DNA from 3 places in the Pseudomonas silesiensis genome. Region 3 is predicted to be linked to each of the others. Evidence: riboswitches for the same ligand, from Rfam matches in the RefSeq annotation. Region 3 holds a riboswitch; each other region holds the start of a gene.
What was found. Region 3 has a riboswitch for cobalamin ahead of cobW (cobalamin biosynthesis protein CobW). Riboswitches for the same ligand answer to the same signal wherever they lie in the genome.
Positions count from the first base shown of each region.

Region 1 (7,871 bases), 410 kb from region 3:
CAGCGCGCGCGACCATTTGCACCAGAGTGCCGATACCTTCAAGGAAGGCTATCAATCGGTCAAAGGCAAGGCGGCGCACCTGGGCGACAATTTGGGGGCTGCCAAGGAAAACATCAGCCATGCCGTTCATGACGCCAGTGACCGTCTTGTTCGCAGCACCCAGGTGGTCAGTGATCAATTCCGGCATTTGCTGCAGGAGCAACCGATGATGGTCGCCGCTGCTGGAATTGCGCTGGGTGCCATGCTGGGCGCGGCATTGCCGTCGACGGCAACCGAGCAACGCTACCTGGGCAAGACCAGCGCGGGGCTGGCCGACAAGGTCAAACAACAGGCACGGGAGGGCTTTGAAGCGGTACGCGATACCGTGACAAAGACGACGGATCATCCGGCCATGGACGTCAAGCCGGATGGGGAGCAGCGCCCGGCATCGACGGGCGAAGCGAGCACAGGGAATGCCGCCGACCTGTCGCGAGGACTGGGTACCTAATGATCGGGGGTGGGACGGGAGGTTCGTAATGGACCTCCCGTTTTATCCGGGCCATCGAAAATGCCGGGCAAACCGGTTTACAGAGAGTTCCAGACCCCGCCATCCGCGACCGGGACATCGTCCAGGTCGTAAGGGTTGACCCCCTCCAGGCAGCCGATGTTGAAGCCGAACTCTTCCGGATTGTTACTGCGTCGGTGGTGCGTGTAGGTGCCGCAGTTTTTACAGAAGTAATGCTCGGCGACATGCTTGCCGAACTGATACCTCGACAGCGCGGACTTGCCCCTGATCACCTTCAGATCCGCCCAGGCGACTGCCGCGACCACGGCGCCTTTGCGTTTACAGAATGAGCAGTCGCAGCGGTGTGGATCGGGAACACCCTCCGGCAGGTGGATCTCCAGAATGACGGCGCCGCAATGACAACTGGCCCTGTGTTGCGTGCGGATAGCGGTATTGCCGATTTTCTTCAGCCTCACACTGCCTGGAACATTGAAATCGGTGATCACGAATTGCTGCGGGTTTTGGGTCATGACGTTGAAACCTCTGTCCAATCCAATTTTGCGGATTCGCGCCATTTAACGTCAGTCACTCCATACTTCTCCGCTTGAGGCTTGGAGATGATTTTAAGCGGCGGTCTGCCTGGTTTAGGTATGGGAGCTATTCCTGCATCACAGCTTGCCCAAAGCCATGCGTCGGCGTTGCGCATTATTTTTGCCCGGATGATGAACGACTTCGGCTCCCCGTGAAGCTTGTACTCGATGATGTAAAGACAGGTATTCATGAGGCCCCTCCATTTGCTCATAGTCAAAGGAGTGGCCGCGTCAAAAAAAATTCAAAAGGTTTGCATGGCCGCGATTACTGGTTGATTTGGATCAACATACTGCGCAATCGGGCAAAACTCACTCTAGCTGATAGTGACGGATTTGCTGCGTTCACTCGACCAGTGACATGCCCTCTGTCGACGCCGGAGGCGCGGGCGAGTCCCAGGGACACCGCGCCCTGCGGTGACAATTTCCTTAACTGACTGGCATTAGGGTGATGGCGTCCCTTTAGTTTTACGGGGCGGTCAACTCCAGCGAGATGGCATTTGCAGCAGTTGGCGTAGACATTCGTTTCTATTTGACGGACTCGACTCCAAGGCTCGTTCAAATGCATACCGCGTGCCGACACTGCGGCTGGTCAATGCTGCGATGGCGGTGGCCCGGGTAAAATCCCCGGCCACCGTGCGAACGCCTGCGCAAGTTGACTGCGAGCGCTAGCGGGCTCAGCCCTTGGCGGCCATCGCGGTGACTTCGACCCGCATGCCTTCCACTGCCAGTGAGGCCACGCCAACGGCGGCGCGCACTGGCCACGGCTTGGCGAAGAAGCGCTGGTAGACCTCGTTGAAGGCGGCGCGGTCGGCCATGTCGGTGAGGTAGATGGTCAGGTGCAGGACCCGGTCCATGGAACTGCCGGCGCGCTCCAGCGCGACCTTGAGTGCCTGCAGTGTGCATTCGCTTTGCTCGATGATGCCGCCGAGTTCCAGGCTGCCGTCGGCACGGGTGGGGATCTGGGTGGAGACCAGGATTCCGCCGAAACCGGCGACGTCGGAGGAGATGGAGTCCGCGTCGGGATCGGGTACGAAGGTGATGTCTTGGTTTGCCATGAGGATCTCTTGTTGAAGGGTGATGAGCTGGGGGGCTTGCGCCTTTTAGCAGGGTGATACGGGGTTGATTCTACATCGACCGCTCAAACAGAACGAAACCGCAGAATAGGCGCGCCGTCAAAAGGGTCGGTCAGATAATGCGCGTGCACGCCAAACGTATCCTGCAAGCGCTGCGGGGTCAGCACCTCAAGCGGCTTTCCGAGGGCCACCAGTCGCCCCCGTTCCAGTACCGCCAGACGATCGCAGCTCAGCGCCTGATTCAGGTCATGCAGGGCGATCAATGTTGTCACTGGCAGCGCCTGCACCACGTTCAGGATCGCGAGTTGGTGTTGGATGTCCAGGTGATTGGTCGGTTCGTCCAGCAACAGTATCTGCGGGCGTTGGGCCAGGGCGCGGGCGATGTGGACACGCTGGCGTTCGCCGCCGGACAGGCTGTGCCAGGTCCGGTCTTTCAGGTGCGCCGCATCGACGTCGCACAGTGCCTGCTGGACGATGGCGGCATCCTCGTTCGACCACGGACTCAAGGCCGACAGCCAGGGCGTCCGGCCCAGCGCCACGGCATCGAACACATTGATGGCATCCAGCGTGTCAGCCTGTTGCTCGACCACCGCCAGGGTTTGCGCAACGGTTCGCCGCGCCAGCGTCTTGAGGCGCTGGCCGTTGAGGTGGATGTCCCCCTGGCTGGGGGCGCGCACGCCAGCCAGCAGTTTGAGCAGCGTGGATTTGCCCGAGCCGTTGGGCCCGACGAGGCCCAGGGTCTCGCCTCGGCGCACGTCCAAGTAGATATCGTGCAGCAATTGGGCGTCGCGAACCTGGAACCCGAGGCCGGAACAACTCAGCACGCAATCGCCGATAACCGGGTGGGCGGCATTCATCGGGCATTCCTCCGGCCGATCAGGATCAACGCGAACACCGGCGCGCCGACCAATGCCGTGATGACCCCGACCGGGATCACCTGGCCTTTGATCAGGGTTCGCGACAGCACATCGGCGGCGATCAGAAACAGCGCACCGCCCAGCGCACTGGCCGGCAGCAGGCGCGCATGGCGGGTGCCCAGCAGCAGTCGCACGGCATGGGGAATGACCAGCCCGACGAAGCCGATGGAGCCGACAATCGAGACCATCACGGCCGTCACCAGGGCGGCGCAGCTGATCAGCAGCAATTGCACCCGGCGTACCGGGATGCCGAGCGAAGCGGCGGAGTCGGCACCAAAGGTGAAGGCGTCCAGCGCCCGCCGATGCCACAGGCAAACGGCAAGACCGGCCACTGCCACCGGGACGGCCAGCCACACCGACGGCCAGCGCACCCCGCTGAGATTGCCCAGCAACCAGAACATGATGCCCCGGGCCTGCTCGGAACTGGCCGACTTGGTGATCAGGAACGCCGTGAGCGCATTGAATAGCTGCGAACCGGCAATCCCCGCGAGGATGATTTGCCCGGTGCCGCCGGGTGAGCCGCTGGCACGGGCCAGCAATACCACCAGGGCGAAGGCGGCAACAGCCCCGGCAAACGCCCCGACCGACAGCGAAATCAGGCCCGCCCCCAGCCCCAGCAACGCCACCAGTACCGCGCCCGTCGAGGCGCCGGCGGAGATACCCAGCAGGTAAGGATCGGCCAACGGATTGCGCAACAGCGATTGCAGGACCACCCCGCACGTGGCCAGGCCCGCCCCGCAGGCCGCCGCCACCAGCGCGCGGGTCAGGCGATAATTCCAGACGATGCCTTCGTCGATCGGGTCGAGGACATGGCCGGCAGCCCACAGTTTGTTGGCCAGCACCTGGAATACCACAGCCGGATCGATGGGCGTTTCACCGATGGCCACGCCGGCAATGATGGCCAGCAGCAGCGTCATGGCGGCCAGCAATGTGCGAATCAACGTCCTGATCATTTCGGCAGGTCATAGCCGTCGATGGCGGATGCCAGGGTGGCCAGACCGTCGAACATTCTGACGCTGGCCTGCATGGCCATGGCGTCGAGGATGATGATGCGGTTGTTTTTCACCGCGTCCATGTTGCGGGTCACCGGGTCGCTGCGCAGGAAGGCCAGTTTCTTGAGGTGGTCGTCAGCGGGGAAGCGTCGGCGATCCATGCGCGCGATGACCAGAAACGTCGGGTTAGCCTTGGCGATGGTTTCCCAGCCGACGGTCGGCCATTCTTCGTCCGATTGCACCACGTTACGCACACCCAGGGTGTTGAGCATGAAGTCGGGAATGCCCTTGTGCCCGGCGACATAAGGGTCGATATCCAGGCTGGCACTGGAGAACCAGAACAGCGCGCTGGTGTGCTTCAGGTCCTTGTCCTGCACCGTGGCGACAGACCTCGCCAGGCTGGCCTTGAGTTCGTCGTTCAACTGCCGGCCACGTTCCTGCACATCGAAAATCTCCGCCAGTTGGCTGATGCTTTTGTAAATGCTGTCGATGCGAAACGCCTCCAGCCGCGTGCCGTCGGCACCGACCAGGTTGTCTTTGGCTTCGCAGTCGGAGGGCATCAGGTAGGTCGGGATCTGCAGCTCGTGAAACTGCTCGCGGGTACCGACCACGCCTTGCGGGCCGACCATCCACTCCAGTTCTACCGCCACCAGTTGCGGGCGTTTGCCGATGACCGCCTCGAAGCTCGGCTCGTTATCGGCCAGGCGCGGGATCGGGTCGTTCGCTGTCTTGTATTGGGCCAGCACCTCGTTGAACCACAGCGACGTGCCGACCAGCGTGTTGCCAAGCCCCAGGGCGAAGAGCATTTCGGTGCCGGCCTGGCCGATGGTCACGGCGCGGCTCGGTGCCTGCTCGAAGGTCAGGGTGCTGCCGCAGTTCTCGACCGTCAGGGGGTAGTGGGTCGGGGCCGCGTGGGCGAGGGTGGACAGACCCAGCGCCGTGACGAGGGTGGCAAGGCGTGACAGCAGCATGACGCAATCTCCAGTGGACCGTACTCGGGGCAGGGGTACGGACTGGAAACACATCATCGAACGCTGCCAATAAAGCACTGACGTGGCGCTCACTGAACGTGACGCACGGCGCAAGGATGTCCTTCCCGGACACCCCGCCGGTTAGTGATTTGCTTGGCCGGCAGGTCTCCTGACTGATGCGTCGACGCCTGGCTCCAGCCTTCCCGGGAGTGATCCCAGTGGTCATTTCAGGAGCAGGCTCAGCACCTACAGTTGCGGGGGCAGTTCCGATTGATGCCGTGTCGGGCATCTCGGATTCCCTATTAATCCCATGTGGAAACCGGCGGCCGGCATGGTAGTCGATCATGCCGTTCAATGGTCCAGTATTTTTTCTCGGGTGCCGAGGGGGACGCTCGACTGTTCGCCAGGCATCCTCCTCAGTCCGGGTTCCATACCGTCCCCAACGCCGGGCACCTGCTCGATATGGCTCCTGGAACGATAGGTGGCGCAATCATCAGAAGTTAATGGAGGCGCTCAACCGGGCCGTCAGCGGCGCACCCTGGAACAGGTAGCCGTCGCCCAGGTATTCGCCGGCGTCACGCCAGTAGCGCTTGTCGAACAGGTTGTCCACGGTCAGGCGGAACACCGTGTCGTAACCGTCGATGCGGGTGCTGTAGCGGCTGCCGACGTTGAAAATGGCGTAGGCGCCGGTCTCTACTCCGCCTTGGCGATTGGCGTATTTGCTGGCGCTGTATTGCACCCCGCCGAGCAGGGCCAGGCCATCGATCCCGGGCAGGGCGTAGTCGCCCTGGAGGTTTGCACGCAGCGTCGGCACATTGATTGCCTGATGACCTTCATAGGCCGGCGTGCCGCTGTCGCTGACCCGGGCGCGGATCGCCGCGACACTGGCGGCGATCTGCAGGCGCTGGCTGGCCCAGCCGTTGGCAGAAAGTTCCAGGCCGGTGTTCTTCTGTTCGCCCTGCTGGGTGAAGGTGAACGTGCCGTCGTCATTGGGTCGGGAGTACTGGTACGCCTGGCGGATCTGGAACAGCGCCGCGGCCAGGCTGATGCGCTGCCAGTCGTACTTGATGCCCGCCTCGATCTGCCGGGACACGGTTGGCGCGAGGATTTCAAAGGCGTTGGTGGTGAACCACGCCGCTTCGCCGCCCAGGGACAAACCCTTGCTGTAGCGGGTGTACAGCGCCAGGTTGTGCAGCGGCTTGTAGATCAGCGCGGCCTGGGGCAGGAACACATAGCGTTGGGTGTGCCGGGTAGTCTCGCCCTGGCTGTCGAAGGTCTCTTCATCCAGGCGCACCTCACGCCCGCCGAGCACGGTCTGCCATTGTTCGTTGAAGCTGATCCGGTCATTGAAGAACAGCCCGTACTGGCGGCTGTCCAGGCGACGGTAGGAATCGTTGAGCGGACCGTCGTAGCGTGCGAAATCCGCTGGTTCGCTATCGATATTGGCGCTGCCGATCATCACGTTGATGGTGTCGCGTTTATCCACCACGCGGCGAAACGCGCTGGCGCCTACGCTCAGTTCGTGACCGAGGCCAACGGTGTCGAAGGCGCCAGTGAAGGCAGCCTGGACCTCGTCATTGCGACGGGTATCGTCCGGGCTGCGGAAGTCGTAGAGGTCGTAGTCGCCCTCGGGGCTGAAGTAGTTGGGCACCGCGGCGCTGGCGCAACTGGCGGAACCGTAGCAACCCCAGGCGAACGCGCTGTAGTCATCGATCACCACCCGGCTGCGCGAGGCGCTGATAGTGCCTTTCCAGGTATCGCTGAAGCGATATTCGAAGTTGCCGTTGAGGTTCAGCGCATCAGTGGTGACGGGGTTCGAGCCGCTCTGGTGTGCCAGCAGTTTTTTCGGCGAGGTATGGTGTGGCAGGCGGGTGCCGCCAAGCAATTGATAGCCCGGCGCCGAGCGTTGTTCCCTGGTCTGGTACTCGGCATCCAGTTGCAGCAGGGCATCGGGGCTGATGTTCCAGTCGAAGGCCAGGGAGGCGAAGTCGCGCTGGCCATTAGTGTGCTCGACATAGGAATGCAGCTCTTCATGGGCCACGTTGGCGCGTAACCCGAATTGCTGTTCATTGCCGAAGAATCCGCCCACATCCGTGGCCAGGTAACCGCTGCCACGGTCGTCCGTGGAGACAGTGACCGAGCGCACGTTGGCCGGCCGCTTGGTCACGTAGTTGACCAGCCCGCCGGGCTCGCTGACGCCGCTCTGCAAACCGGAAAGCCCCTTGAGCAATTCCACCTGCTGTTTGTTTTCCAGGCCGACGTTCTGCTCGCCGGTGATGGTGCGGCCGTTGATCTTGTAGCTGCTGGCGGAGTTGAGCGAGAAGCCACGCACGACGAAGTTTTCGTAGTAGCCGACCGGCGCGTAGCTCTCACCCACCGAGGCATCGTTCTGCAGGACTTCGCTGAGCAGACGGGCCTGCCGATCCTTGATCAAGGCTTCGGTGACCACTGAAATCGAGGCTGGCGTATCGAGCAATGGCGTCGCGTCGAAACCGCCGACCGAGGCGCTGTGGGCCTGGTAGCCGGAGGTGTCTTCGCCCGTCACGGTCACCGCCGGCAGTTCGGTGTCGGCAGCCTGCGCGGTGGGGGCCAGCAGCAGGCCCAGGGCCAGAAGATTGTGCGTGAACCGTGGTGCGGACGCTCCCTCGCGGGATGTCCGGTGAAGCCTATCCATGAAAACTCCTCGACGATTGCGAGCACGGGCCAGGCGAACACCGGGCACAGGCACCCAGGCGCGCTCCGGGGCAGAGCCGTGCTGTTGAAACAGGAAAAAGCGATGTGTGCCCGGAGGGCGTCAGGCCGGAGTTGCTCCGGTGGTTATTGGCAAGTCTGAATCCGCGGCCA
Region 1 covers NZ_CP014870.1:2,300,082-2,307,952, forward strand. The annotation lists gene PMA3_RS10495 (DUF3618 domain-containing protein) at 1-487, shown strand, start outside; gene PMA3_RS10500 (GFA family protein) at 565-1,014, opposite strand; gene PMA3_RS10505 (DUF6555 family protein) at 1,011-1,265, opposite strand; gene PMA3_RS10510 (RidA family protein) at 1,749-2,129, opposite strand; gene PMA3_RS10515 (ABC transporter ATP-binding protein) at 2,213-3,004, opposite strand; gene PMA3_RS10520 (FecCD family ABC transporter permease) at 3,001-4,017, opposite strand; gene PMA3_RS10525 (ABC transporter substrate-binding protein) at 4,014-5,027, opposite strand; cobalamin riboswitch at 5,170-5,366, opposite strand; gene PMA3_RS10530 (TonB-dependent siderophore receptor) at 5,521-7,701, opposite strand.
Region 1: linked by a shared signal. The riboswitch ahead of PMA3_RS10525 (ABC transporter substrate-binding protein) and the one ahead of cobW (cobalamin biosynthesis protein CobW) in region 3 are both predicted to bind cobalamin.

Region 2 (7,871 bases), 2.1 Mb from region 3:
TTTCTCCCGCCGCCGAAGACGTACTGTTTCGTGCGCTCGGCCTCGTCGGCACGCCCTATCGGTGGGGCGGCAATACGCCAGATTCGGGCTTTGATTGCAGCGGGCTGATCGGCTACGTCTACCGCGATGTTGCCGGTATTGCCTTGCCGCGCACGACGCGCGAGATGATCGGCATGCAAGCGGCCAGTGTCGGCAAGGAAGGCCTGCAGACCGGTGACCTGTTGTTCTTTGCCACCAATGGCGGCTCCCAGGTCAGCCACGCCGGGATCTATGTCGGTGAAGGTCGCTTTGTCCATGCGCCGGCCACGGGCGGTACGGTCAAGCTCGACAGCTTGTCCAAGTCCTATTGGCAGAAAGCCTACCTGAGCGCCAAGCGTGTGTTACAACCAGAGCATCTGGCCCATAACCCATAGATAGCTTGAAGAATCTGGTCATGACCGCTCGCACGCTCAATCTCGATGATTCCCTGTATCAATACCTGCTCGACGTCTCCCTCAGGGAGACGCCGCTGCTCAAGCGCTTGCGTGATGAAACCCAGGCGCTGCCCATGGCGCGCTGGCAGGTGGCGCCGGAACAGGGGCAATTCCTTGCGTTGCTGGTGAAACTCACCGGCGCCAGGCGTGTGCTGGAAGTAGGTACCTTCACCGGTTACAGCGCCTTGTGCATGGCGGCGGCATTGCCGGATGACGGTTCGCTGATCTGCTGCGACATCCCCGGCGACTACAACGCGACCGCGCGCCGTTACTGGCAGGAGGCGGGTCTGGCGCAGCGGATCGATCTGCGGTTGGCGCCAGCGCTGGAAACCCTGGCCCAGCTGGATCAGCCAGGACAGTTCGACCTGGTCTTCATCGATGCCGACAAAGCCAATTACCCAAGCTATCTGGAGCATGCGCTGCGCTTGCTGCGGGTCGGTGGGCTGGCGGTGTTCGATAACACCCTGTGGAGCGGGCGGGTGCTCGAGGACAATCCTGAAAGCGCCGATACCCGCGCCATCCAAGGGCTCAATCGGGCCTTGAAGGATGACGTGCGGGTGGATTTGTCGTTGTTGCCGCTTGGTGATGGGTTGACCTTGTGCCGCAAGCGCTAGGCGGGCGATTTTTGAGTGGCCTTGCTGGCCCCATCGCGAGCAAGCTCGCTCCCAGAGTCGACTGGGTTGTTTGATCAAAATGCGATCCCCTGTGGGAGCGAGCTTGCTCGCGATGGGGCCAGCACAGTCAACATCGATGTTGCCTGGTCCACTGCCATCGTCGGATCGCCGCCCGGAGCAGGCTCGCTCCCACAGGTGCTGTGTGTGTCCCGTAAGTGATGGGTATTGCAGCTATTTAGTCGCCGACACCCGCCACACCTTGTTCCCCACATCATCCGCCACCAGCAAACCGCCCTGCCGATCGATCACCACCCCCACCGGCCGACCCATGGCTTTTTCATCGTCGGTGAGGAACCCGGTGAGCACATCGACCGGCTGCCCGACCGGTTTGCCCGCGCTGAATGGCACGAAAATCACTTTATAGCCACTGTGCGGGTCGCGGTTCCATGAGCCATGCTGGCCGATGAAGGCGCCTTCCTTGAACTGCGTCGGCAGGGTGTTGCCTTCGGCAAAGGTCAGGCCCAGCGATGCCGTGTGCGGGCCGACCGCGTAGTCTGGCGCAATGGCCTTGGCCACCAGGTCCGGATTCTGCGGGGTCACGCGCGCATCGACGTGTTGTCCGTAATAGCTGTAAGGCCAGCCGTAGAACCCGCCGTCCTTCACTGAAGTGATGTAGTCCGGTACCAGGTCGCTGCCGATTTCGTCACGCTCATTGACGGCGGTCCACAGCGCTCCACTCTGGGGTTCCCAGGCCAGGCCGTTGGGATTGCGGATCCCCGAAGCAAAGATCCGATGGTTGCCGGTGGCGCGGTCCACTTCCCAGATCGCCGCGCGACCTTCTTCCTGGTCCATGCCGTTTTCGGCGACATTGCTGTTGGAACCCACCGTCACGTATAGCTTGCTCCCGTCCTTGCTGGCGATGACGTTTTTGGTCCAATGATGATTGAGCGTGCCGCCCGGCAGATCGACCACTTTGATCGGGGGCGACTTGATCGCCGTCTCGCCCTCTTCGTAGTGGAACCGCAGCAAGCGGTCGGTATCGGCAACGTACAGGTCAGTGCCGACCAGGGTCATGCCGAACGGCGAATTGAGGTTTTCCAGGAACACCGTCCGGGTTTCGGCAATGCCATCGTGGTCCTTGTCTCGCAGCAACGTGATGCGGTTCGGGCTCGGTACGCCAGCACCGGCACGGCCCATGACTTTCTTCATGACCCAGCCTTTGACGCCTTTGCCGTCATCGGGCTTCGGTGGCGCGTTGGTTTCAGCGACCAGCACGTCGCCGTTGGGCAATACATACAGCCAGCGCGGGTGATCGAGGCCTTCGGCAAAGGCGGCAACCTGAGTCCCCGTCGCGGCGACGGGTTTCGCGCCGTCTGGCCAGCCGATCGCCGGGGCGACGTTCACCGTCGGGATCAGGGTCTTGTTCGGTTCCGGCAGCCTGGGCGACGGTCCGGTGCCGTCCATGACTTGCAGGCTGGAGGTTTCACCGCAGGCGGCGAGTCCACCGGCGAACGCGATGACGAGAACGAGCTGGGGATTGCGCATGCTGATCTTCCCTATGGACGCAGTGATACAAACATAGAGAAGCCCAGAGGCGCGATGGTTCAACCGGTCAGCGGGGCTCTTTCTCAATTGACGCTCCACCCCCAACCCTCTAACCTTCGCGGCTTGTTTCAGGTGCTCTGTGGCCATGGCCGACAGAGTGAAACAGGGAAGTCGGTGAATGACGGTCTTCGAAGGATGAAGCGTCATGATCCCGACGCTGCCCCCGCAACGGTAAATGAGTGAAGACTGCGCCTTGAGCCACTGTGTCGAAGCCGACATGGGAAGGCGCGCAGTTCGGCCAGCGCCGCTCATGAGCCCGGAGACCGGCCTGATCCATCCAGCGGCATCACGGTGGGCGATGCCAGGCTTTTTGCCGTCTATTCTTGTGCCTGCCCGCCGTTATCCAGCCCCAACGGAGAGCTCCCCCATGACTGATACCCCCGATCGTGATGAACGTCACCTGGCGCGCATGCTGCGCAAGAAAGCCGTGATCGATGAACGCATCGCCAATTCCCCGAACGAATGCGGCCTGCTGCTGGTGCTGACCGGCAACGGCAAAGGCAAGAGCAGTTCGGCCTTTGGCATGCTCGCCCGCTCCCTGGGCCATGGCATGCAGTGTGGCGTGGTGCAGTTCATCAAGGGCCGCAACAGCACCGGCGAAGAATTGTTCTTCCGCCGTTTTCCGGAGCAAGTGCGGTTTCATGTGATGGGCGAGGGCTTCACCTGGGAAACCCAGGACCGTCAGCGTGATATCGCGGCCGCCGAAGCCGCCTGGGCCGTGTCCCGGGAACTGCTGAGCGATCCGTCCATCGGCCTGGTGGTACTCGATGAGTTGAACATCGCCCTCAAGCACGGTTATCTCGACCTCGATCAGGTGCTCAGCGACTTGCAGGCGCGTCCGCCGATGCAGCATGTGGTGGTCACCGGTCGCGGTGCCAAACCGGAAATGATCGAACTGGCCGACACCGTGACCGAAATGGGCGTGATCAAACACGCGTTCCAGGCCGGTATCAAGGCGCAAAAAGGCGTCGAATTGTGAGTCAGCCACGTCATTGCCCGGCGGTCTTGATTGCCGCGCCGGCCTCCGGTCAGGGCAAGACCACCGTCACCGCTGCGCTGGCCCGGTTGCACCGCAATCAGGGGCGCAAGGTGCGGGTCTTCAAATGCGGTCCGGACTTCCTCGACCCGATGATTCTCGAGCGCGCCAGCGGTGCGCCGGTGTATCAACTGGACATGTGGATGGTCGGCGAGCAGGAAAGTCGTCGACTGTTGTGGGAAGCCGCAGGTGAAGCCGACCTGATCCTGATCGAAGGGGTCATGGGGCTGTTCGACGGTACACCGTCCAGCGCCGACCTGGCGCGGCACTTCGGTGTGCCGGTGCTGGGTGTGATCGACGGCACTGCCATGGCCCAGACCTTTGGCGCGCTGGCCCTGGGGCTGGCGCGCTATCAGCCGGACTTGCCGTTTGCCGGTGTGCTGGCCAACCGCGTGGGCACCTTGCGCCATGCGCAATTGCTCGAAGGCAGCCTGACTGAAGGCTTGCGCTGGTATGGCGCCTTGTCCCGGGAGACCGGGATCGAGCTGCCGAGCCGTCATTTGGGGCTGGTCCAGGCCAGCGAGTTGAACGATCTCGATCTGCGCCTCGACGCAGCGGCCGATGCCCTGGCCAGCAGTTGCGAGGTGGCGTTGCCACCGGCCGTGGAATTCGCCGCACCCGATGTGATCGCTGCCGAGCCGTTGTTGGCCGGCGTGCGGATCGCCGTGGCCCGCGACGAAGCCTTTGCCTTCACCTATGGCGCGAGCCTGGATCTGCTGCGCGCCATGGGCGCCGAGTTACTGTTTTTCTCGCCGATCCGGGATGCCGGATTGCCGCAGGCGGACAGTCTCTACCTGCCGGGCGGTTATCCGGAATTGCACCATGTGGCGCTGTCACGGAACACATCGATGCTCGACGCGATTCGCGCTCACCATGGGGCGGGCAAACCGTTGCTGGCCGAGTGCGGTGGCATGTTGTATCTGCTGGATTCGTTGACCGATGTCGAAGGCACCCGTGCCGAATTGGTCGGCTTGTTGGCCGGGGATGCGGTGATGCAAAAGCGTCTGGCTGCGTTGGCTTTGCAGGCGGTTGAACTGCCGGAAGGTTTGCTGCGTGGGCACACTTATCATCATTCGTTGACCAGCACCGGGCTTGAGCCGATTGCCCGTGGGCTGAGCCCGAATGGCGGGCGTGGGGCGGAGGCGGTTTATCGTCAGGGGCGGATGACAGCCTCTTATGTGCATTTTTATTTTCCGTCGAATCCGACTGCTGTAGCCGCACTGTTCGCGCCTGACCGTGAGGACGCCTTCGCGAGCAAGCCCGCTCCCACACTGGACCGCGTCGTACCAGAGACCTCATGGGCACCGCTATCAAATGTGGGAGCGGGCTTGCTCGCGAAGAGGCCATGACTGACAACGCATTTACCGAAGCCGAACGCGAAGCGGTCTACCGTGTGATCGCCGAACGCCGCGACATGCGCCACTTCACCGGCGGCACCGTCGCGCCCGAACTACTGCGGCGCCTGCTGGAAGCCGCCCACCAGGCCCCGAGCGTGGGCCTGATGCAGCCCTGGCGCTTCATTCGCATCAGCGACCGTGCCCTGCGCGGCAAAATCCAGCAGTTGGTGGAAGAAGAACGCATCCGCACCGCCGAAGCCCTCGGCGAGCGCAGCGACGAATTCATGAAGCTCAAGGTAGAAGGCATCAACGACTGCGCCGAAGTACTGGTCGCTGCCCTGATGGATGATCGCGACCGGCATATCTTCGGCCGCCGCACCTTGCCGGAAATGGACATGGCCTCCTTGTCCTGCGCCATCCAGAACCTGTGGCTGGCGTCCCGCGCCGAAGGACTGGGCATGGGTTGGGTCTCGTTGTTCGAGCCGCAAGCCTTGGCCGACTTGCTGGAAATGCCCGTTGGCGCCAAGCCGTTGGCCGTGCTGTGCCTGGGGCCGGTCCAGGAATTTTATCCAGCGCCGATGCTGGTACTCGAAGGCTGGGCGCAGGCGCGTCCGCTCGGCGAATTGCTGTATGAAAATTATTGGGGAGTGAGTCAATGAGTGTGGCGTTATTGAGTGTCGCCGCGGTGGCGCTGGATGCGCTGCTGGGTGAACCCAAACGCTGGCATCCGCTGGTGGCATTCGGCCGTTTTGCCGACCGCATCGAGCAACGTTTCAACAGCGAAGGTCGCGGCTGGCGCAGTCACGGCGTCACCGCGTGGTTCATCGCGGTCGTGCCGTTGACCTTGCTGGCCACGGCGTTTTCCTGGGCGCCTTATGTCGGCTGGATCGTCGACATTCTCGCGCTTTATTGCGCCCTCGGAATGCGCAGCCTCGGCGAACACGTCGAGCCGGTGGCCAAGGCCCTGCGCAGCGATGATATTGAAGAAGCGCGCAAACGCGTGGGGTACCTGGTCAGCCGCCAGACCAGCGAACTGGATAAAACCGAAGTCGCCCGCGCTGCCACCGAATCGGTTTTGGAGAACGGCAGCGACGCGGTATTTGCCGCGCTGTTCTGGTTCGCCGTGGCAGGAGTGCCCGGTGTGGTGCTGTATCGCCTGAGCAATACCCTCGACGCGATGTGGGGTTACCGTAACGAGCGCTTCGAACGTTTCGGCTGGGCCGCGGCCAGGATCGACGACGTGCTCAATTACATTCCCGCACGCCTGGTGGCGTTGACTTACGCGCTGCTCGGCAAGACCCGCCTGGCGTTGAGATGCTGGCGCACCCAGGGGCCGACCTGGGACAGCCCGAATGCCGGGCCGGTGATGGCCGCCGGTGCCGGTGCCCTCGGGGTCGAGTTGGGCGGGGCGGCGATCTATCACGGTGAACTGCATCTGCGCCCGCAACTCGGTGAAGGCCTGCCGGCGGATGCCGACTCCATCGACCGTGGCTGGCAATTGGTCAAGCGCGGGGTATGGTTATGGTTGCTGATCCTTTGCGTGGGGGCTGAATTTTATGCTTGAGCACGGCGGTCGATTGCGCAAGGCGGCACGCGAATACGGCATCGCCGAAGCCGACTGGCTGGACCTGTCCAGCGGCCTCGCGCCTTGGCCGTTTGCGGTCCCGGATATCCCGTTGCGCGCCTGGGCGCGCTTGCCGGAAACCGATGACGGACTGGAGCAGGCCGCCTGCGACTACTACGGTGCCGCACAGGTGCTGCCGGTGGCCGGTTCGCAAATGGCGATCCAGCTGTTGCCGCGTTTGCGTCGCATCGGCAAGGTCGGGGTGCTTTCCCCCTGTTACGCCGAGCACGCCGAAGCCTGGCGCCGCAGTGGCTACATCGTGCGTGAAGTGCTGGAGCAGGAAGTCGACTTCTTTCTCGACAGCCTCGACGTGCTGGTGGTGGTCAACCCGAACAATCCCACCGGCCTGAGCCTGGACCCGAGTCGCCTGCTCGATTGGCATGCGAAACTGGCCCAGCGCGGTGGCTGGCTGGTCGTGGACGAAGCGTTCATGGACAACACGCCGAACCTGAGCCTGGCGCCTTTTGCCGATCAGGTCGGGTTGATCGTGCTGCGTTCCTTCGGCAAGTTTTTTGGCCTGGCCGGGGTGCGCCTGGGGTTCGTGCTGGCCGAACGCAGGCTGCTCAAGTTGCTGGCCGAGCAGGTAGGGCCGTGGGCGGTCAGCGGGCCGACCCGGGTAGTGGGGCAGGCCTGCCTGCTGGACACCGAAGGCCACACCCGCCAACGGCTGCGCACCGAAGTGGCCAGCGAGCGCCTGGCGCGGCTGCTGGCACAACAGGGTTTCGCCCCCCACGGCGGTTGCGCGCTGTTTCAATGGCTGATCACCGAGCGCGCCGAAGCACTGCATGAATTCATGGCCCGGCGCGGCATTCTGCTGCGGTTATTCACCCACAACAGCAGCTTGCGATTCGGCTTGCCCGCCGATGAAGCCGACTGGGCACGTCTCGCGCAAGCATTCGAAGCCTATGCCAAGGAAAGCCAATGACTACGTTGATGGTGCAAGGCACCACGTCGGACGCCGGTAAGAGCACGCTGGTGACGGCGCTCTGTCGCTGGGTCACCCGGCAGGGCGTCAGCGTCGTGCCGTTCAAGCCACAGAACATGGCGCTGAACAGTGCCGTGACCGCCGATGGCGGTGAAATCGGTCGCGCGCAAGCGGTGCAGGCCCAGGCGGCCAACCTTGAGCCGCACACCGACATGAACCCGGTGCTGCTCAAGCCCAACAGCGATACCGGCGCCCAG
Region 2 covers NZ_CP014870.1:4,795,988-4,803,858, reverse strand. The annotation lists gene PMA3_RS21145 (C40 family peptidase) at 1-413, shown strand, start outside; gene PMA3_RS21140 (O-methyltransferase) at 434-1,087, shown strand; gene PMA3_RS21135 (PQQ-dependent sugar dehydrogenase) at 1,319-2,632, opposite strand; cobalamin riboswitch at 2,746-2,978, shown strand; gene cobO (cob(I)yrinic acid a,c-diamide adenosyltransferase) at 3,060-3,671, shown strand; gene PMA3_RS21125 (cobyrinic acid a,c-diamide synthase CobB) at 3,668-5,077, shown strand; gene bluB (5,6-dimethylbenzimidazole synthase) at 5,074-5,724, shown strand; gene cbiB (adenosylcobinamide-phosphate synthase CbiB) at 5,721-6,629, shown strand; gene cobD (threonine-phosphate decarboxylase CobD) at 6,622-7,614, shown strand; gene PMA3_RS21105 (cobyric acid synthase) at 7,611-7,871, shown strand, end outside.
Region 2: linked by a shared signal. The riboswitch ahead of cobO (cob(I)yrinic acid a,c-diamide adenosyltransferase) and the one ahead of cobW (cobalamin biosynthesis protein CobW) in region 3 are both predicted to bind cobalamin.

Region 3 (7,871 bases):
CAGCTCTTCCAGGTACGGACGCAATTCGCTGGCACCGAGGGCGCAGTTCAGGCCGACCGAAATCGGCTTGGCGTGGGCCACGGAGTTCCAGAAGGCTTCGGTGGTCTGGCCGGACAGGGTACGGCCGGAGGCATCGGTGATGGTGCCGGAAATCATGATCGGCAACTCGACGCCCAGTTCTTCGTAGACCCCCTGCACGGCAAAGATCGCGGCTTTGGCGTTCAGGGTGTCGAAGATGGTTTCGATCAGGATCAGGTCGGCACCGCCTTCGATCAGGCCCTTGGTGGCCTCGGTGTAGTTTTCCACCAGCTCATCGAAAGTCACGTTGCGATAGCCGGGATTGTTCACGTCCGGCGACAGCGAGCAGGTTCGACTGGTAGGGCCGAGCACGCCGGCGACGAAACGTGGCTTGTCCGGTGTTTCCAGGGTCTTGGCGTCCGCCACCTGGCGTGCCAGGCGGGCGCCTTCTACGTTCAACTCATACGCCAGGCCTTGCATGCCATAGTCGGCCTGGGACACCTGGGTGGCGTTGAAGGTGTTGGTTTCCAGAATGTCGGCGCCGGCATCCAGGTAGGCCTTTTCGATCGAGCCGATCACGTCCGGGCGGGTCAGGATCAACAGGTCGTTGTTGCCCTTGACGTCACTCGGCCAGTCGGCGAAACGCTTGCCGCGGTAATCCTGCTCCTCGAGCTTGTAGCTCTGGATCATCGTGCCCATGCCGCCATCGAGTATCAGGATGCGCTCTTTGAGGGCGTGCTTGAGAGCTTGAAGGCGAACGCTGCGATCGGACATTGGGACTACTCGAAAAGACCATGACGAAGGGCCGGGATGATAGCAAACCTGTGCGGTTTTGGAGCATGTTGCGGTTTTGCATGAATCTGGCTCATGTTGGCGCGCTACCAACCGCAGTACTGTAAGAGCGAGGCTTGCCCGCGAAGAACGATAACGCGGTATGGCAGATACACCGCAGCGTCTGGTTCGCCGGCAAGCCTGGCTCCTACGGGCGGCGTTTGGATGTTGTTGCCATGCCTACACTTTCCCGACAAAAATACTAGGACTTTGTCCGGCGCCTCGATTGGCGTAAACTGCGCCCAAGCCTGCGAGGAGTTTCCATGACCGCTATTACCATTACCGACGCCGCCCACGACTATCTGGCCGATCTGCTCTCCAAGCAGAACACCCCGGGTATCGGCATTCGCGTCTTTATCACCCAGCCTGGCACCCAGTACGCCGAAACCTGCATTGCCTACTGCAAGCCGGGCGAAGAAAAACCTGAAGACACGGCGCTGGGGCTGAAAAGCTTCACTGCCTACATCGATTCGTTCAGCGAAGCCTTCCTGGACGACGCGGTAGTCGACTACGCCACCGACCGCATGGGCGGCCAGCTGACCATCAAGGCGCCAAACGCCAAAGTACCGATGGTGAATGCCGACAGCCCGATCAACGAGCGCATCAACTATTACCTGCAGACCGAGATCAACCCGGGGCTCGCGAGCCACGGCGGTCAGGTCAGCCTGATCGATGTGGTCGACGATGGCATCGCCGTGCTGAAATTCGGCGGCGGCTGCCAGGGATGCGGCCAGGCAGACGTTACCTTGCGCGAAGGCATCGAGCGTACTCTGCTTGAGCGAGTTCCCGAGCTCAAGGGCGTTCGCGACGTGACTGACCACACGCAGAAAGAAAACGCCTACTACTAAGGTGTTCGCTGCGACATGAAAAACGGCGCCCCGTGAGCGCCGTTTTTTATGGGTGAAATTCCCTATGGCCGATACAAATGCGCATGCCCGGCGCGATACAGCGATGATTCACTGAAATGATCGCTCCCCAACACCCGACCCACCAGAATCAACGCCGTCCTTCGAAACCCCTTCGCCTCGACTTTCCCGGCAATATCCTCAAGCGTCCCAACCACCCAATCCTGGTCCGGCCAGGTCGCCCGGTGTATCACTGCGATCGGACAGTCCGCACCGTAATGGGGCAGCAATTCGACCAGGATCTTCTGCAGGTGATTGACCCCCAGATGGACCGCCATGGTCGCTCCATGCTGCGCCAGGCTGCCGAGCTCTTCACCGGCGGGCATGCTTGTCTTGTCGGCGTAACGGGTCAGAATCACGCTCTGCGACACATCCGGCAAGGTCAGCTCTGCACCCAGAAGCGCCGCGCAGGCCGCTGTCGCGGTCACGCCGGGAATGATTTCAAAGGCAATGTCGAGCTCGCGCAGGTAGCGAATCTGCTCGCCAATGGCGCCATACAGGCTCGGATCGCCGGAGTGCACCCGCGCCACATCCTGGCCCTTGGCATGGGCGCTCTTGATCAGCTCGATGATCTGTTCCAGGTGCAGTTCGGCGCTGTTCACGAGCTGTTCGGCCTGATGGCCTTCGAGCACGGCGGCGGGCACCAGGGAGCCGGCATAGATGATCACCGGGCAGCTGCGAATCAGCCGTTGGCCTTTGACGGTGATCAGTTCCGGGTCGCCGGGACCTGCGCCAATGAAGTAGACAGTCATCGTCGGTTCCTGTGAAAAAGGGCCAGGGCAAGGCTTCAGATGAAGATTGCTCATGATCGAAAGCGGGGATTATCGGGGTTTTTACGCCGCGCCAGCCAACGCGAGGGTGGCCTGGGCATATTTCTGTCGCGAAATCAGCAGTTTTGCCGGCGCCTGGGCCAGTTGTTCGGCCAGGGCCAGGGCGGCGCTTTCGGCGACGCCGTAACAGCCGGTGCGTTCGAACGCGATGTCCGAACGGTGGCTGAGTTGCGGCTGATAACCGGCCAGCTGTTCGCTGCTGAAATACATCAGCGGCAACTCGAGCTGCGCGGCCAGTTCGATGAGGCCCGGTTCTTCGCGCTTCAGGTCGATGCTGGCCAGGGCCTTGACCTGGCTCAGCTCGATTCGATGAGCCTGCAGCGCCTGGTCGAGCAATGCGCGCAACGTGCTGACGGGGCAGCCGCGCTGGCAGCCCAGGCCGACCACCAGGGTCGGCACGGCGCTGTTATCGGTCATGCTTGGTATTGGCCATCGCTTTTGCGGCGGAACAACCAGGCGCTGACCAGGCCCAGGGCCAGCCAGAACGCGACGTTGGTCAGCTGCGAAGCGATTTTGAATTGCGACTCGAGGGCTTGCGGCGCGAGCATCGAGTGCACTTCCGGTTGTGGCGCGCCTATCACGTGGGGAACAGCGAGGATCGCGGCGCCCAGGACCTTCATCAGCCAGTGACGGCTGAACACGATCAGGGCGATGCCGGCCGCGGTGGAGGCCGCTGTGCCGATCCACCAGATCTGTCGTTGCGCCAGATCGGCCGCGGCAGTTCCCGGCAGCTCAGGCGGCAGGCCCAGGGTCGGGGCGAGTACGAAGGTCGCATAGCCGGCCAGGCCCCAGAGCAGGCCCTGGGAGGTTTTGGTCGGGGCGCGCAAGGTATAGAGACCGGCCAGCATCAACGCGAAACCGACTGCGACCACCAGGTTGCCGCCGGTGGTCGACAGCACGCGCTGCCAGCCGTCTTCCGGCTCCCAGGCCTCGGCATCGTGGGTATGAGCGACGACAGCGCCCGCGGCGTGTTCATGGATTTCAACAGCCGCCGGTTCGGATTTTTCGTAGGTCTCGGCCTGCATAATCAGCGGCGAAACCCAGAAACTTTGCAGCAGGGTCAGCAACAGGGCAGCCAGCAGCCCGCTGAAACCCGCGGTTTGCGCGATACGCTTGATCATGTCGGCAGGTCTCAATGGCACGGGAAGGCGGCGCTGTGACGGGTATCGTGCGCGGCATTGTGCACCGACTCGATGTGCGAGAAACCGGCGAAATACACAAGGCACGCGCCAAGGATCGACGCACACGCGGCGGCGGTCAGGCGTTGAGTCAGGGTCGTGGTGCTGCTGGCGGTGCTCTTGTCTGTGTTGCTGCCGGTGCTGCTGATGATCGACATGGCGCTTCCCTCTGGTCTGTCAGCGGGTGAATAGAGCGCATGGAAAATCCCTGCGCACCAGACGCGCAGAGGCTCAACAGCGCCCGCCCACCGCGGGTTTGTTATGCGGTGAACGTAACGTTCACCGGGTGTTGCGGGCCGGTCTCCGGGCTCACGAGGGGGCAGGCTGTCGCCTGGACCTGTAAGCGTCACCTTCCCATGCCGAACTGCAGGCACAGTGGATCTGACGCTTCGCTCGCTTACCGTTGCGGGGGCAGCACCGGACTGACATGGCCTTGAGTAAAGCACATGATTCACCGGTTTCCCGTTTCACCCTGTGAAGGGCACCCGTAACAAGGCGTGTAGGAGAGCATGGGCGGGGGTTGGGCGTCAATTGGCAGGGGTTCTCATTCGAGACCGAGGCGCTCCATTCGCGGGCGAGCCTCGCTCCTACAGGTCGGCGGCGCTCTTGTAGGAGCGAGCGGTGCGGCGATCCGACTTGCCCGCGAAGGTGTCCTGACGGCTGACCACAAGACATTGACCCGCCCCCACACCATGCGTAGCCTTGCGCTTTCGAGGTTCTTCGGCATCTGCCGAAGCTAAGAAGGGAACGCGGTCGATGCCGCGGCTGCCCCCGCAACTGTGAACGGTGATGTTCGCTGCCACGCCACTGCAAACCCTGATCCGTCAGGTTCGCGGGAAGGCGCAGCAAACGCCAGTCGAACGACTGGCACACCGTCAGCCAGGAGACCTGCCTCGTTACAGATTCTCACTACAACCGGGCGGGGTGATCCGGTGGCGGAACTCTTGCGCGCGTGCACCTGCACGCTGCGATTGTCGTCCCGTATGCCCGCCACCTTGCCAAAGGGCATCCAATGAAAACACTGGCCAAACTCCCCGTCACCATCGTTACCGGCTTCCTCGGCTCGGGCAAGACCACCTTGCTGCGGCACATGCTCGACAACGCCCAGGGCCGTCGCATCGCGGTGATCGTCAACGAGTTTGGCGAACTGGGCATCGACGGTGAAATCCTCAAGCAGTGCACCATCGGCTGCACCGAGGAAGAAGCCAGCGGCCGTGTCTACGAACTGGCCAACGGCTGCCTGTGCTGCACCGTCCAGGAAGAATTCTTCCCGGTGATGCGCGAACTGGTGGCCCGTCGTGGCGACCTCGATCACATTCTCATCGAAACCTCGGGCCTGGCCCTGCCAAAACCACTGGTGCAAGCCTTCCAGTGGCCGGAAATCCGCAGCGCCTGCACCGTTGACGCGGTGATCACCGTAGTCGACAGCCCGGCCGTCGCTGCCGGCACCTTCGCCGCCTTCCCGGACCAGGTCGACGCCATGCGCAAACTCGACCCGAACCTGGACCACGAATCGCCGCTGCACGAACTGTTCGCCGACCAACTGGCCAGCGCCGACCTGGTGATCCTCAACAAGGCCGATCTGATCAGCCCTGAAGATCTGGCCCGGGTGCGCCTGGAAGTCGCCGAAGAACTGCCGCCCGCGGTGAAAGTCATCGAAGCCAGCAGCGGCCGCCTGCCACTGGACGTACTGATCGGCCTCGGTGCCGGTTCCGAAGAACACATCGACAGCCGTCACAGCCATCATGATCATCACCACGAAGGCGAGGACGACCACGACCACGACGCCTTCGATTCGATTTCCATCGAACTGCCGCAAGCCGACGAAAGCCTGCTGCTGGATGCCTTGACCCAACTGGTGGTCCAGCACGGCATCCTGCGCGTCAAGGGTTTCGCCGCGATCCCGGGCAAGCCGATGCGCCTGTTGATCCAGGGCGTGGGCACGCGCTTCGACAAGCATTTCGACCGTCAGTGGGGTGCCGATGAAGCTCGCACCACGCGCCTGGTGTTGATTGGCCAGGAACTGGACGCGGCACTGCTCGAAGCGCAATTGCGCGCCGCACTCAGCGTTTAAGCCATGCACCTGCTCAGGACCCAGCCCGGCGGTTTCGTGTCGGATGACAACATCGCCGACCTTGGACAGACCCCCGCCGAGCTGGTGATCCTGTGCAGCGGCGACTCCAGCCTGGCGCTGCTCGCCGAAGCGGCGCAGCAATTGCCGGACGATTACCCGAGCGTGCGCCTGGCCAATCCGATGCAGGTGCAGAATCACGCCTCGGTCGACCTGTATGTCGACGAAGTGCTGCGTCACGCCAAGGTCATCCTGATTTCACTGCACGGCGGCATTGCCTATTGGCGCTATGGCGTCGAGCAGTTGGTGGCGCTGTCCGAGCGCGGTGTGCAGCTGATCCTGGTGCCCGGCGATGATCGTCCGGATCCGGAACTCAGCGACCTGAGCACCGTGGATGCGCAAGACCGCGACCGGCTCTGGCATTACCTGCGTCAGGGCGGCATGGCCAACGCACTCGACCTGTTTCGCTGCCTCGCCAATCGTTGGCTGGATCGCGACTACGCCTGGGCCGAGCCGCAGACCTTGCCGCGCACCGCGATCTATCACCCACAAAAAAGCCCCGCCGCACTGCAGGATTGGCAAGCCGACTGGCAAGCCGGTCAACCGGTAGCGGCCGTGCTGTTTTACCGCTCGCACCTGCAGGCGGCGAACACCGCTTTCATCGACGTTTTCTGCCAGCGGTTGCAGGCGACGGGGCTTAACCCGCTGCCGATTGCCGTGGCCAGTTTGAAAGAGCCCGGCTGCCTGGCCGTGGTCGAAGACCTGCTGGATGAAGTCGCTGCCGAGGTGATTCTCAACACCACCGGTTTCGCCCAGTCGAGCCCCGAAGCGCCGCAGCTGCGACCGTTTCGCCGCAACATTCCGGTGATCCAGGCCATTTGCGCCCAAGACAACGAACCCGGTTGGCGCGCCAGCGAGCAGGGCCTCGGTCCGCGTGACCTGGCGATGCACATCGCGCTGCCGGAACTGGACGGGCGGATCATCAGCCGGCCGATCAGTTTCAAGGACCTGGCCTGGCGCAGTGAGCGCAGCCAGTCGGACGTGGTGTGTTATCGACCACAACCGGAACGCATGGATTTCGTCGCCGAACTGGCCCGACGCTGGATCGATCTGGGGCGGGTACCCAATGGCGAGAAACGCATTGCGCTGATCCTGGCCAACTACCCGACTCGCGACGGTCGCATCGGCAACGGGGTCGGTCTCGACACACCTGCCGCGGCGCTGAACATCCTGCGTGCGCTGCATAAAGAAGGTTATCCGCTACCGGCCGAACTGCCGGACAGCGGCACCGCGTTGATCCAGCAGTTGCTCGGCGGCGTCAGCAACGACCTCGACACCCTGGACCAGCGACCGTGCCATCAAAGCCTGGCACTGGACGACTACCGTCTGATGTTCGACGCGCTCCCCGAAACCAACCGTCAGGCCGTGCTGGAACGCTGGGGCAGCCCCGAAACCGATCCAATGTTCCGCGGCGGGCGGATGATGATTGCCGGGTTGCGTTTCGGCCTGACCTTCGTCGGCATTCAACCGGCCCGGGGTTATCAGGTCGATCCGAGCGCGGTCTACCATGACCCGGACCTGGTGCCGCCGCACGGCTATCTCGCGTTCTATTTCTGGCTGCGCAACACCTATGGCGCCCACGGGGTGATTCATGTCGGCAAGCACGGCAACCTCGAATGGCTGCCGGGCAAGGGCGTCGGTCTGTCGGAGAATTGCTGGCCGGATGCACTGCTCGGCCCACTGCCGAACATCTATCCGTTTATCGTCAACGATCCGGGCGAGGGCGCCCAGGCCAAGCGTCGTACCCAGGCGGTGATCATCGATCACCTGATGCCACCGCTGACCCGCGCAGAAACCTACGGGCCGCTGCGCAACCTCGAGCTGCTGGCCGACGAATATTACGACGCGCAATTGCTCGATCCGCGGCGCGCCCGGGAGTTGCAGCGGGACATTCTGCAACTGGTACGCGACAGCCACATCGACCACGAACTGCAACTGGATGAACACCTCGACAGCGATGCCGATGCGGCGATCTGGC
Region 3 covers NZ_CP014870.1:2,713,238-2,721,108, forward strand. The annotation lists gene metH (methionine synthase) at 1-792, opposite strand, end outside; gene nfuA (Fe-S biogenesis protein NfuA) at 1,113-1,697, shown strand; gene cobM (precorrin-4 C(11)-methyltransferase) at 1,760-2,506, opposite strand; gene PMA3_RS12255 (cobalamin biosynthesis protein) at 2,588-3,001, opposite strand; gene PMA3_RS12260 (CbtA family protein) at 2,998-3,705, opposite strand; gene PMA3_RS12265 (CbtB domain-containing protein) at 3,717-3,920, opposite strand; cobalamin riboswitch at 4,040-4,266, opposite strand; cobalamin riboswitch at 4,459-4,672, shown strand; gene cobW (cobalamin biosynthesis protein CobW) at 4,775-5,836, shown strand; gene cobN (cobaltochelatase subunit CobN) at 5,840-7,871, shown strand, end outside.